DNA from 3 places in the Paenibacillus kribbensis genome. Region 1 is predicted to be linked to each of the others. Evidence: riboswitches for the same ligand, from Rfam matches in the RefSeq annotation. Region 1 holds a riboswitch; each other region holds the start of a gene.
What was found. Region 1 has a riboswitch for glycine ahead of B4V02_RS05765 (alanine/glycine:cation symporter family protein). Riboswitches for the same ligand answer to the same signal wherever they lie in the genome.
Positions count from the first base shown of each region.

Region 1 (3,276 bases):
ACGATGCCTGACAAGCCGAGCAGTGCAATCAGGTTGGGAAAGGCCATCATTGCGTTAAAGATATCTGCCAGCAGCCAGATGGCATCCAGCTTGATGAACGCGCCTCCGGCAACCAGTGCAATGAACAGATATCGGTATGGCTTAATCCACTTGACGCCAAGCAAATATTCAACACAGCGTTCCCCGTAGTAGTTCCAGCCGAGCATAGTCGTGAATGCGAACATAATCAGAATGATCGTGAGCAGCTCTGCCCCAAGCGGGAACGCGCTGGAAAATGCTTGCTGAGTCATCAGGCCCGCATCAGTAGGTCCGCTCCACACACCGCTTACCAACAGCGTCAGCCCGGTCATTAGACAAATAACCATCGTGTCAATAAACACACCTGTCATGGAAATCAGCCCTTGCTCCGCAGGCCATTTCGTTTTGGCGGCTGCGGCTGCAATTGGTGCGCTTCCCAGACCGGCCTCATTGGCAAAAATACCTCTGGCTACCCCGCTGCGCATCGCCAGCATAATGGTAGCCCCGGCAAAGCCGCCCGTCGCAGACGTAGTCGAAAACGCGGAGTGCAGCACAAGTGCGATTGCGGCGGGAAGCTGGTCCGCAAACCGAATCAGTACGATGATACAAATCAGTACGTATAAGCCTGTTTTAAAAGGAACGACCTTGGTCGATACCTTGGCAATGCTTTTGAGTCCTCCAATGGTAACCAGTGCTGTAAGGGTAGCAATAATCAACGCCGTTACAATCGGCGGAACGCCAAAGCTATTTTCGGTCGAAGACACAATGGCCTTGACCTGCGGGAACGTTCCAATGCCGAACAGCGCCACCAGCATGCCCGAGAAGGCAAACAGCATGGCCAGCGGTTTAAAGCGGCGTCCCAGACCATTTTCAATATAATACATCGGGCCACCGGAAAATTGTCCATTCCGATCCTTCACCCGGTATTTTACCGCCAGCACACCTTCCGCATATTTCGTAGCCATCCCGAAAAAGGCAGCCACGACCATCCAGAACAAGGCACCTGGCCCGCCCAGCTTAATCGCCGTCGCTACACCGACAATACTTCCTGTGCCAACTGTAGCCGCCAACGCCGTGCTCAGGGCCGCAAAGCTGCTTACATCTCCGCTGCCTTCATTTGGGGCCTTGCCAATCAGCTTGATCGCCAAAGGCAGGCGAAATACCTGCAGCATTTTTAAACGTATGGTCAGCCACAATCCCGTTCCCATCACGAGAATGATAAGCGGCGCTCCCCATATCCAACTGCTAATCGTTTCTAACACATGTACCAAATTCATTTCAACCCGCTCCTCAAGCATATTAAAAAACAAAAAAGAGTCAAATCAGCTGATTCGACTCCTGGAGAGGTTAAAGGCACGAAAAAATACAACCCTTTTGCGCAGGTTGCTGCCTCTACATAACTTATAAAAAAATAGGGCATCCCCTGTCACAGGTTATTCGCGTCTCTGTCCTTTTGCCTGAGAGTTTAAGCAGATGTTCTCTGCCGTGCACCTTCGGCGCCCAATTAAGGGTCTCTCCAGAGTTCTGTCCGTTTACGGTCCCGCTTGCTGTAATCAGCCAAGCACCTGAGAGTTTTGCCCCTTCGGTCGGAACCTTCGTTCCATCTCCCGCAAACATCAACCAGACATATGAAATTGTTTTTTATTATACAGAAAGCTTTCAGTTTATTACAAGTGAAAAATTTGTGAAGCCCTCTGAGATGCAGTCATCTGTCTGCACAAAAAAACGGGCACAGCAGAGTGCATCCTTACGATGTTCTCTGTCGTGTCCGTCGAAGACGATATGAAGTTACATAAAATTACAGCTCTTCACCATTCGTTGCAATTACATTTTTGTACCAGTTAAAGGAGTCTTTTTTGGAACGTTTGAGTGTTCCGTTACCGTCATCATCCAGGTCGACATAAATAAATCCGTAGCGCTTGGACATTTCAGAAGTAGACATACTTACAAGGTCGATAGGCCCCCAGCTCGTGTAACCGATCAGATCCACACCGTCGGCAATCGCTTCCTTCATTTGGGCAATATGCTGACGCAAGTAATCAATGCGATAGGTGTCATGTACAGAACCGTCTTCTTCCACCTTATCATACGCACCCAAGCCATTTTCCACGATGAACAGCGGCTTTTGATAGCGGTCATAAAACGTATTCAGCGTAACACGCAGGCCGATCGGATCGATTTGCCATCCCCAGTCGGAGGACTGCAGATACGGATTTTTCACGCCGCCAATCAGGTTGCCTGCTGCTTTCTCGCCTTCCGGGCCCGCAGATACGGTCAAAGTCATGTAGTAGCTGAAGGAGATAAAATCGACCGTGTTATTTTTCAAAATTTCCGCATCGCCGGGTTCTGTTTGCAGAACAATATTATTTTCTTCAAAATAACGGTTCATGTAGTTGGAATATTCCCCACGGGCATGTACGTCCGTAAAGAACAGGTTCATCTGATTTTCATGCTGGGCTTTCAGTATATCCTCCGGGTTACACGTATGTGGATAGCTTTCTATACGGGCTAGCATACAGCCGATTTGAGCGCCCGGGATGATCTCATGTCCCCGTTTGGTCGCCAGTGCGCTTGCTACAAATTGATGATGCAATGCTTGATATATCGCTTGCTGTTTGTTTTCTACACGGTCAATCACCACACCGCCGCCTGTGAACGGACTCATGGTCATTACATTGATTTCATTAAAGGTCAGCCAGTATTTTACTTTATCCTTATAGCGTGTAAATACCGTTTCGGCATAATTCACGTAATGCTGTATGACTTCGCGTCCCAGCCAGCCATTATATTTCTGAGTCAGACCTAGCGGTGTTTCATAATGTGACAATGTCACCAAGGGCTCAATACCATACTTGCGCAGCTCATCAAATACATTGTCGTAGAATTGCAATCCTGCTTCATTCGGCTCGGCATCATAACCATTCGGGAAAATCCGCGACCAGTGGATGGACATGCGAAATACCTTGAAGCCCATTTCTGCAAACAAGGCGATATCTTCTTTATAGTGGTGGTAGAAGTCCACCCCTTCACGCTTTGGAAAACGGGCATTTACTTTACCTGCCAGGATGTCTTCCAGACGTTCGGACGAAATCTCGATAGCATGATCGTTCTTGCGTTCTGCTTTGGGGACATAGGCAATCATATCTGCACTAGACAATCCCTTTCCATCTACGTCAAAAGCTCCTTCCAATTGGTTGGCCGCAGTTGCCCCGCCCCACAGGAAGTTTTTCGGAAAGCCTTTTAGCATCTTCGTCATCG
Region 1 is NZ_CP020028.1:1,250,690-1,253,965, reverse strand. It holds gene B4V02_RS05765 (alanine/glycine:cation symporter family protein) at 1-1,295, opposite strand, end outside; glycine riboswitch at 1,454-1,548, opposite strand; gene B4V02_RS05760 (glycoside hydrolase family 1 protein) at 1,817-3,274, opposite strand.

Region 2 (3,276 bases), 240 kb from region 1:
CTGATAGGGAGTGTAGGCAGTGTAAAATTCCGAGCGCGAAGTGATGTGCTGAATGACGGACGGAATATGATGATCATAAATCCCTGCACCAAGAAAGCTGACATGTGTGTCTGTGTTGGCATTATGCCCTGCCAGCTCGGCCAGATGGCGGGTTAAGGCTCTTTCGTCCAGTCGAGAGGACATGGGCAGCTCGCCCTGATATCGGATTTCTGCTGGAATATCACTAAATAAATCGTCAATGGACGATACGCCGACCACACGCAGCATTTCGGTTTGGTCCTGTTCGGTCATGGGCAGATAGCGATGCTGCTTCATAGGTTCTGGCTCCTTTCAAAAAGCAAAATGTAAAGTCGTAAATTGGCTAATACATAATCGTGAACTGGAAAATCCAGAAGTCCATATCTCCTTGTTCGCTTTATAGAAATGAAAAGAGTCTAGGATCAGTGTGAACGTTTATAAAAAGGCGCTGCTACCACCTCGGCGCGCAGGCGTTTGCCACGGATCTCGACCTCCAGCGGTGTGGATAGCGTGCTAAAACGGCTGTCCACCAGGGCCAGACCCAGATTGCGCTTTAAGGTTGGCGACTGGGTTCCCGTTGTAACCTCACCGATTTGCTGTCCTTCCGCGAATACCGGGTAATGGGCGCGCGGGATACCGCGATCCAGCAATTCCAGTCCGATCAGCTTGCGGGGAATACCTTGCTCCTTCTGACGCTGCAGCGCTTCTCTGCCGATAAAATCTCCCTTGCCCAGCTTAACGAAAAAGCCCAAGCCAGCCTCAAGCGGTGAAATCGTGGCAGATAGCTCTTGTCCGTACAAGGGCAGCCGTGCCTCAAAGCGCAGCGTATCCCGGGCACCAAGCCCGGCGGGAATCAGACCATACGACTCACCTGCGCGAAGCAATCCTTCCCATACAGCGGCTGCTTCCGCTGCAGGTATATACATTTCAAAACCATCTTCACCTGTATATCCGGTGCGGGAGACGAGTGCTTTCACTCCGAACAGCTGCACGTTCTCACGGAATCGGAAGGAGGCCAGATTGGTTATATCCGTATCTGTCACGGCTGCCATAATACGCGCTGCTTCCGGGCCTTGCAACGCCAGCAATGCTATGGCATCCGACACATTTTCGAGATGAACGGATGCAGGCGCGTGGCGCATAAGCCAATCCCAATCCTTGTCGATGTTGGAGGCATTGACAACCAGCATGTAGCGCTCCGGTCCTTTGCAGTACACAAGCAGGTCATCCACCACACCACCATCGGGGTAACACAAGAGCGAGTACTGGGCCTGACCCGGTTCCAACTGGCTGACATCGTTCGTCGTTACTTGTTGCAGAAAAGCTTGGGCTTCTTTGCCTTCAACCAAAAACTCGCCCATATGCGATACATCGAATAATCCCGCATGTTGGCGGACGGCCTCATGCTCCTTTTGAATGCCGCTAAACTGCACAGGGAGCTCCCAACCTCCAAAGTCAATGCAACGGACTCCGGGCAGCGTCCCGTAAGAAGAATACAGCGGTGTTCTTCGCAAGTTAGTCATTTTTCCACTCCTATCCGGTGTGATCGGCTAAACAAAAAAGACAGGCTGAAAAAAACGTATAGACGGCGGTCCATACTCTTTTTTCAGCTCTGTCCTTGATACCTGAAAGTTACCCCGGTGTGCACCAGGTTTCCTCTTGGGTGATCCGCTCCATGGCGAATGCTCTCCAGAGATGCGTCCGGCAGAGGTCCTTTTGCCTGAGAGATTCACCTGCCGTGCAGGTTTACTCCTTCGGCGCTACCTTCGGGAATATTGTATGTTACCGATGGATACAGATAACAACATAATCCGATTCGCATGTACCTCTGTCTCACAAGCAGTAACAGCTATGCGAATCCTGGCAGTCTCTCCCTCCGCGTTCATCCGCGTTTGCAGTTGTCGGGGTATTTCCACAAGCATTGGCTATAACCCATTAATACGCAAATTCATTCAAAATGTCAATAAAAATGTCATGAAAATCAATCTAAAAAACATTTAATACATAAATAAGGATATGTAAGCGTTTGTTGTACCTTGTCGTATTTTGGTTTACAACGCTTTTTACAGTGATATGAAGTATTTTTGTTAGTATTATTGACATAGGTATTCTTGTTGTCATAATCTTAACCTGTCTAGTATAGGTGAGCAGAAGCAATTACATTCCCTTGGAAGTGAGGCGGAAGCAGGATGAGCGAAGTGAAACAGCAGCTTTGGTATACGGAGGAGCATGAATGGGTTGAGCGTATAGAGGATGGAAAGGTTCGAATCGGTATTACAGATTTTGCACAGCACCAACTGGGTGACATTGTTTTTGTGGAGTTGCCTGAGGAGGGAGCAGCAATTGAACAAGGAGCGGAGGTTGGTACCATTGAATCGGTGAAGACGGTATCCGATTTGTTTTCTCCGGTGACGGGAACCGTATTAAGGGTGAATGAAACGTTGGAAACTACGCCTGAGCTGGTTAACGAGTCTCCCTATGAAAAAGGCTGGATGATCGAGGTCGAGATCAGCAACGATGTGGAGGAAGCTCTGGGCAAGCTATTGTCTGCGGATGAGTACGAGAGATTGACTGCCGAAGGGTAATAATAAAGTCATATCGTGTCGAAAATTGAATAAGAGTGTCGTTTATTCGCTTGTGCTTGTATAAAATGGGGCTGTCCCAAAAGAGTTCTTTTCGGATAGGAATAAGCCAAAAATGACCTCATATTCCACGGTGAAGTGTCAAGTGGAGGATGAGGTCATTTTATATCAAATATTTTTCGTTTTGTTCATGCCGGTATCCGGCGTTTAAACTCTAGTCTGCGGATTGGCCATTTTAGCGCATATAGCCGCCCTTGCCGTCTGATCGGGCATAACCGTCTCTGAAGTTTTTCACAGAGGCCTCCAAACTTTCATAGCCTGCAAAGGAACCGCCACTTATGGTATATCCCATATCATCGAAGAAATCGCCGTAAGTAACGGCCTGTCCGGTGGCTCCTCCATGTTCTCGCTTGCTGACCCCGCCGTGACCAATCGAAAGCCCCTTAACTACGGCATGACCGCTCACAGTATAATATCCCTTCACTAAAGCGCTTTCGACCACCTGTCCATATTCCGAAACTTCTGCTTGTTCAGTAACAACGGCTTGATCCCCTACATGACCATGACCTGTTATTTTTGCAGAACCGTCCGCAATCGCATACCCGCTTAGGGTAGCGGATTCGCCGATCTGGGCGCTTCCACGCACCAGCGCATAGTCTGTAATCTTGGCTGAGCC
Region 2 is NZ_CP020028.1:1,489,373-1,492,648, forward strand. It holds gene gcvPA (aminomethyl-transferring glycine dehydrogenase subunit GcvPA) at 1-315, opposite strand, end outside; gene gcvT (glycine cleavage system aminomethyltransferase GcvT) at 441-1,541, opposite strand; glycine riboswitch at 1,621-1,716, opposite strand; glycine riboswitch at 1,717-1,904, opposite strand; gene gcvH (glycine cleavage system protein GcvH) at 2,208-2,603, shown strand; gene B4V02_RS06700 (DUF6055 domain-containing protein) at 2,836-3,276, opposite strand, start outside.
Region 2: it holds a riboswitch for glycine, as region 1 does, so the genes downstream of both, gcvT (glycine cleavage system aminomethyltransferase GcvT) here and B4V02_RS05765 (alanine/glycine:cation symporter family protein) in region 1, are expected to answer to the same signal.

Region 3 (3,276 bases), 1.9 Mb from region 1:
TGGTAAAGCTAACATTCAGGCGAAGTTCGGCGGAAAGGTGATCAGCGTACCTGTGGATGTAGATACACTTAAATATTTGCAAACGGACGAAGTCGCCTTGAATTTGAAGGCTGGGCAGCTAGCTAAAGTGACAGCTACAGCCACGTACAAGGATGAGTCGGAAAAGGATGTCTCCAAACCGGCTGTCTGGTCCTCGTCCAGAATTATTGTCGCCACCGTCAAAGACGGCAATATTAAGGCACAGGGCAAGGGGAAGGCCGTGATCACGGTCAAATATGCAGGCAAAATGACGAAGGTACAGGTGACCGTTCAGTAAGAACAAAGGGGTGTCCCAAAAGCCATGAAAATGGCTGTGGGACGCCCCTTTGCTTTGGTAAAATGGAAGTGTCGAGCAATCATTTTACCTTGAAAACTACGACTTGTTCTTCTTGGTCGATGCGTTGCGTGTAAGCGACTCGGTCAAACGCTTGCCGGTTGGCGTCTGGGCCAAGCCGCCTTTGGCGGTCTCACGGTGCTTTGAAGGCATGGCGCTGCCGACCTCAAGCATCACGTCAATGACTTCGTCAGACGGGATGGCGCTGCGCACCCCTGCCAAGGCCATGTCCGCTGCGGCAAGCGCGGTGACAGCTCCCAGCCCGTTGCGCACGATGCACGGAATCTCCACGAGTCCGGCGACGGGGTCGCAAATCAGGCCGAGCGTGTTCTTAAGTGCGAGACCTACGGCGTGAAGGGCCTGTTCAGGCGTGCCGCCGCGCAGCTCGACCATAGCGCCGGCGGCCATTCCGATGGCTGAGCCAATCTCAGCCTGGCAGCCTCCCTCCGCGCCGGAAATGAAGGAGTTGTTGGCGATCACGTAGCCGATGGCTCCAGCGGCGAACAGGCCGTGCACCATATGCTTATCATCCCAGCCGAATCGCTCCTGTGCACTGATAAACACACCGGGGATGACTCCGCATGAGCCAGCAGTGGGCGTGGCGACAATGCGACCCATAGACGCATTAACCTCCGATACGGACAGGGCATACGCCATGGCGAGCGCTGAGGCATCGCCGGAGCAGGTTTCGCCTGCCCGCAAATATTCGGCCAGACGCTTGCCGTCGCCGCCCGTCAATCCGCTGCGGGATACAGTGTCTTGCGTCTGACCGCGATGAACGGCTTCCTTCATCACTTGATAATAATCAGACATTTGGCGGAAGATTTCTTCCTCAGGAGTGTTCGTCTCCTGTGCCTGCTCTTGAATCATCAGACGGCCAATCGTGGTGGATTCCTCAGCACATAAAGCACTGATTTCATGCAAATGGGTAAATCGCATCAGATTCAGCTCCTTTTTTCAAATGAATCATTTTAATCTCGTACATATGTGGTAAGGACCGCAGCTTCGCGATTAATTCAGGCGTAGCAGGACTGTCCATTTCGATGGCAGTAAGTGCTTCACCATCCCGGCCTTTGCGATCCACGTGCATATAGGCAATGTTAATATCAGCCGCGCCGAGCGCCGAAGTCACCGCGCCTAATGTACCGGGCTTATCCGAGTGAAGAAGCACCAGCGTAGGCAGCTCTCCGGTCAGATTGACCCGGAATTCGTTGAGCTGTTGGACATGGATGCTTCCACCGCCGATGGAAGAGCCCAGCAGCGTGCGCTGATCCCCGCCCTTCCACAGCTCGAAGCGGACTGTGTTAGGGTGGGGAGCGGGTAGTCCGCTAAAGGCGAATTCCACCGCCATTCCGGCTTGCTCTGCCCATTGCTCGGCATCGGGAATGCGGCTGTCGTCCGTATCATAATTGAGCAGCCCTGCGATGAGCGCCAGATCTGTGCCATGTCCTTTGTACGTATCGGCAAAAGAGCCGTACAGTGTCATGCGGGCACGGTCAGGCTGTGCGCCGAGCCAGTGCCGGGCAACGCGTGCGAGCCGCACCGCGCCTGCGGTATGTGAGCTGGAAGGTCCGGTCATGGCCGGGCCGATAATGGAAAATACATCTTTGAAACGCATGGTGTGGCCCCCTGTATGTTTTTGTACCATAATATATGGTATTGCCGCGTCTTTGCGCGTATATGACGGTTCCCAATGGTGACGCGCGATGTGAGCACAAAAAAGGACAGGATAAGGAAGTTTCCCTTATCTCTGTCCTCGTTACCTGAGAGTTTCGTGCGGTGTCATTACCGCCTTACCCCTTGGGTGGCTTGCGCTCTCTCCAGAGTTGCGTCAGATGACGATACATGGACCTGAGAGATTATCCGTCAGCCGGGTGCTGGCGTCTTGCTCCTTCGGTGCCTCCAGGCTATAGGCTTCCTGGACGGACTCTCCCGTCATCTTCATTCGCGTATACCGTTCTACAACTATTTCTTAGAGTAATATATGCCGTGTCCGCTGTCAATCACGGAGGATAATTTTCACATAAACTAACGCATTCCCCGTAGAAAAAATTAAATTTTACATAATTATGGATGAAAACAGGAAGGAATTAGAAGGTTGATAGCTAATCTGATAGAGGACAATACCATTTATGGATAATAGGAGGGATATTAACGTATGGCAAAAGGCTTGCGCTTCACAGGTTCACGCTTGAAAGGAATGCTGCATCTAGCAGCGATTGTATCACTGCTGATCGGAATTTTCGTTTCATTCGGTCAAGTTAGTGCCGAGGGAGCATTAACGGTGGGAGAAGCACTCCAGCGTCAAAGCAGCGGGGGTACGGTGACGGTAGAGGGCTACGTCGTTGGACACGCGACCGGATCAAAAACGGCTAACTTTTCCAGCCCGTTTGCGAATGATTTTAACGTATTGATTGCTGATCAAGCCAATGAACGCAATACGTCTAATCTATTGGATGTACAGCTTACATCAGCGTACAGAGGGCAATTTGGACTTTCAGGCCACCCTGAGCTGATCGGCAGCAAAATCCGCGTGACGGGTACGCTTGGCGCCTACAACAATTTTGGCGGAGTGAAAAGCCCAAGCGCTGTGGAACTGGTGAGCGGAAGCGAGCCGGGAAACCCTGGTGAACCGGGCGAGCCTGATCCTGGCACTCCGGGTCAACCGGGTACTACATTGCCGGATGGAAAAGGCAAAAAGGTGCTGTTCGATAATACGCACGCACAGACAGCTGGAGCTGCGGATTGGGTCATTGATGGCGCCTTCTCCGATTTTGCAGGCGGGCTGCGCAAGGCAGGCTTTACGGTGGACCAATTGAATCGCAGCATTCCTTTTACCTATGGAGAGCAGGCCATAACGTATGACAAGCTTCGCCCATATGATGTGTTCATCATCGGTGAAG
Region 3 is NZ_CP020028.1:5,173,638-5,176,913, reverse strand. It holds gene B4V02_RS23050 (Ig-like domain-containing protein) at 1-316, shown strand, start outside; gene sdaAA (L-serine ammonia-lyase, iron-sulfur-dependent, subunit alpha) at 413-1,312, opposite strand; gene sdaAB (L-serine ammonia-lyase, iron-sulfur-dependent subunit beta) at 1,290-1,991, opposite strand; glycine riboswitch at 2,203-2,318, opposite strand; gene B4V02_RS26855 (DUF6359 domain-containing protein) at 2,532-3,276, shown strand, end outside.
Region 3: it holds a riboswitch for glycine, as region 1 does, so the genes downstream of both, sdaAB (L-serine ammonia-lyase, iron-sulfur-dependent subunit beta) here and B4V02_RS05765 (alanine/glycine:cation symporter family protein) in region 1, are expected to answer to the same signal.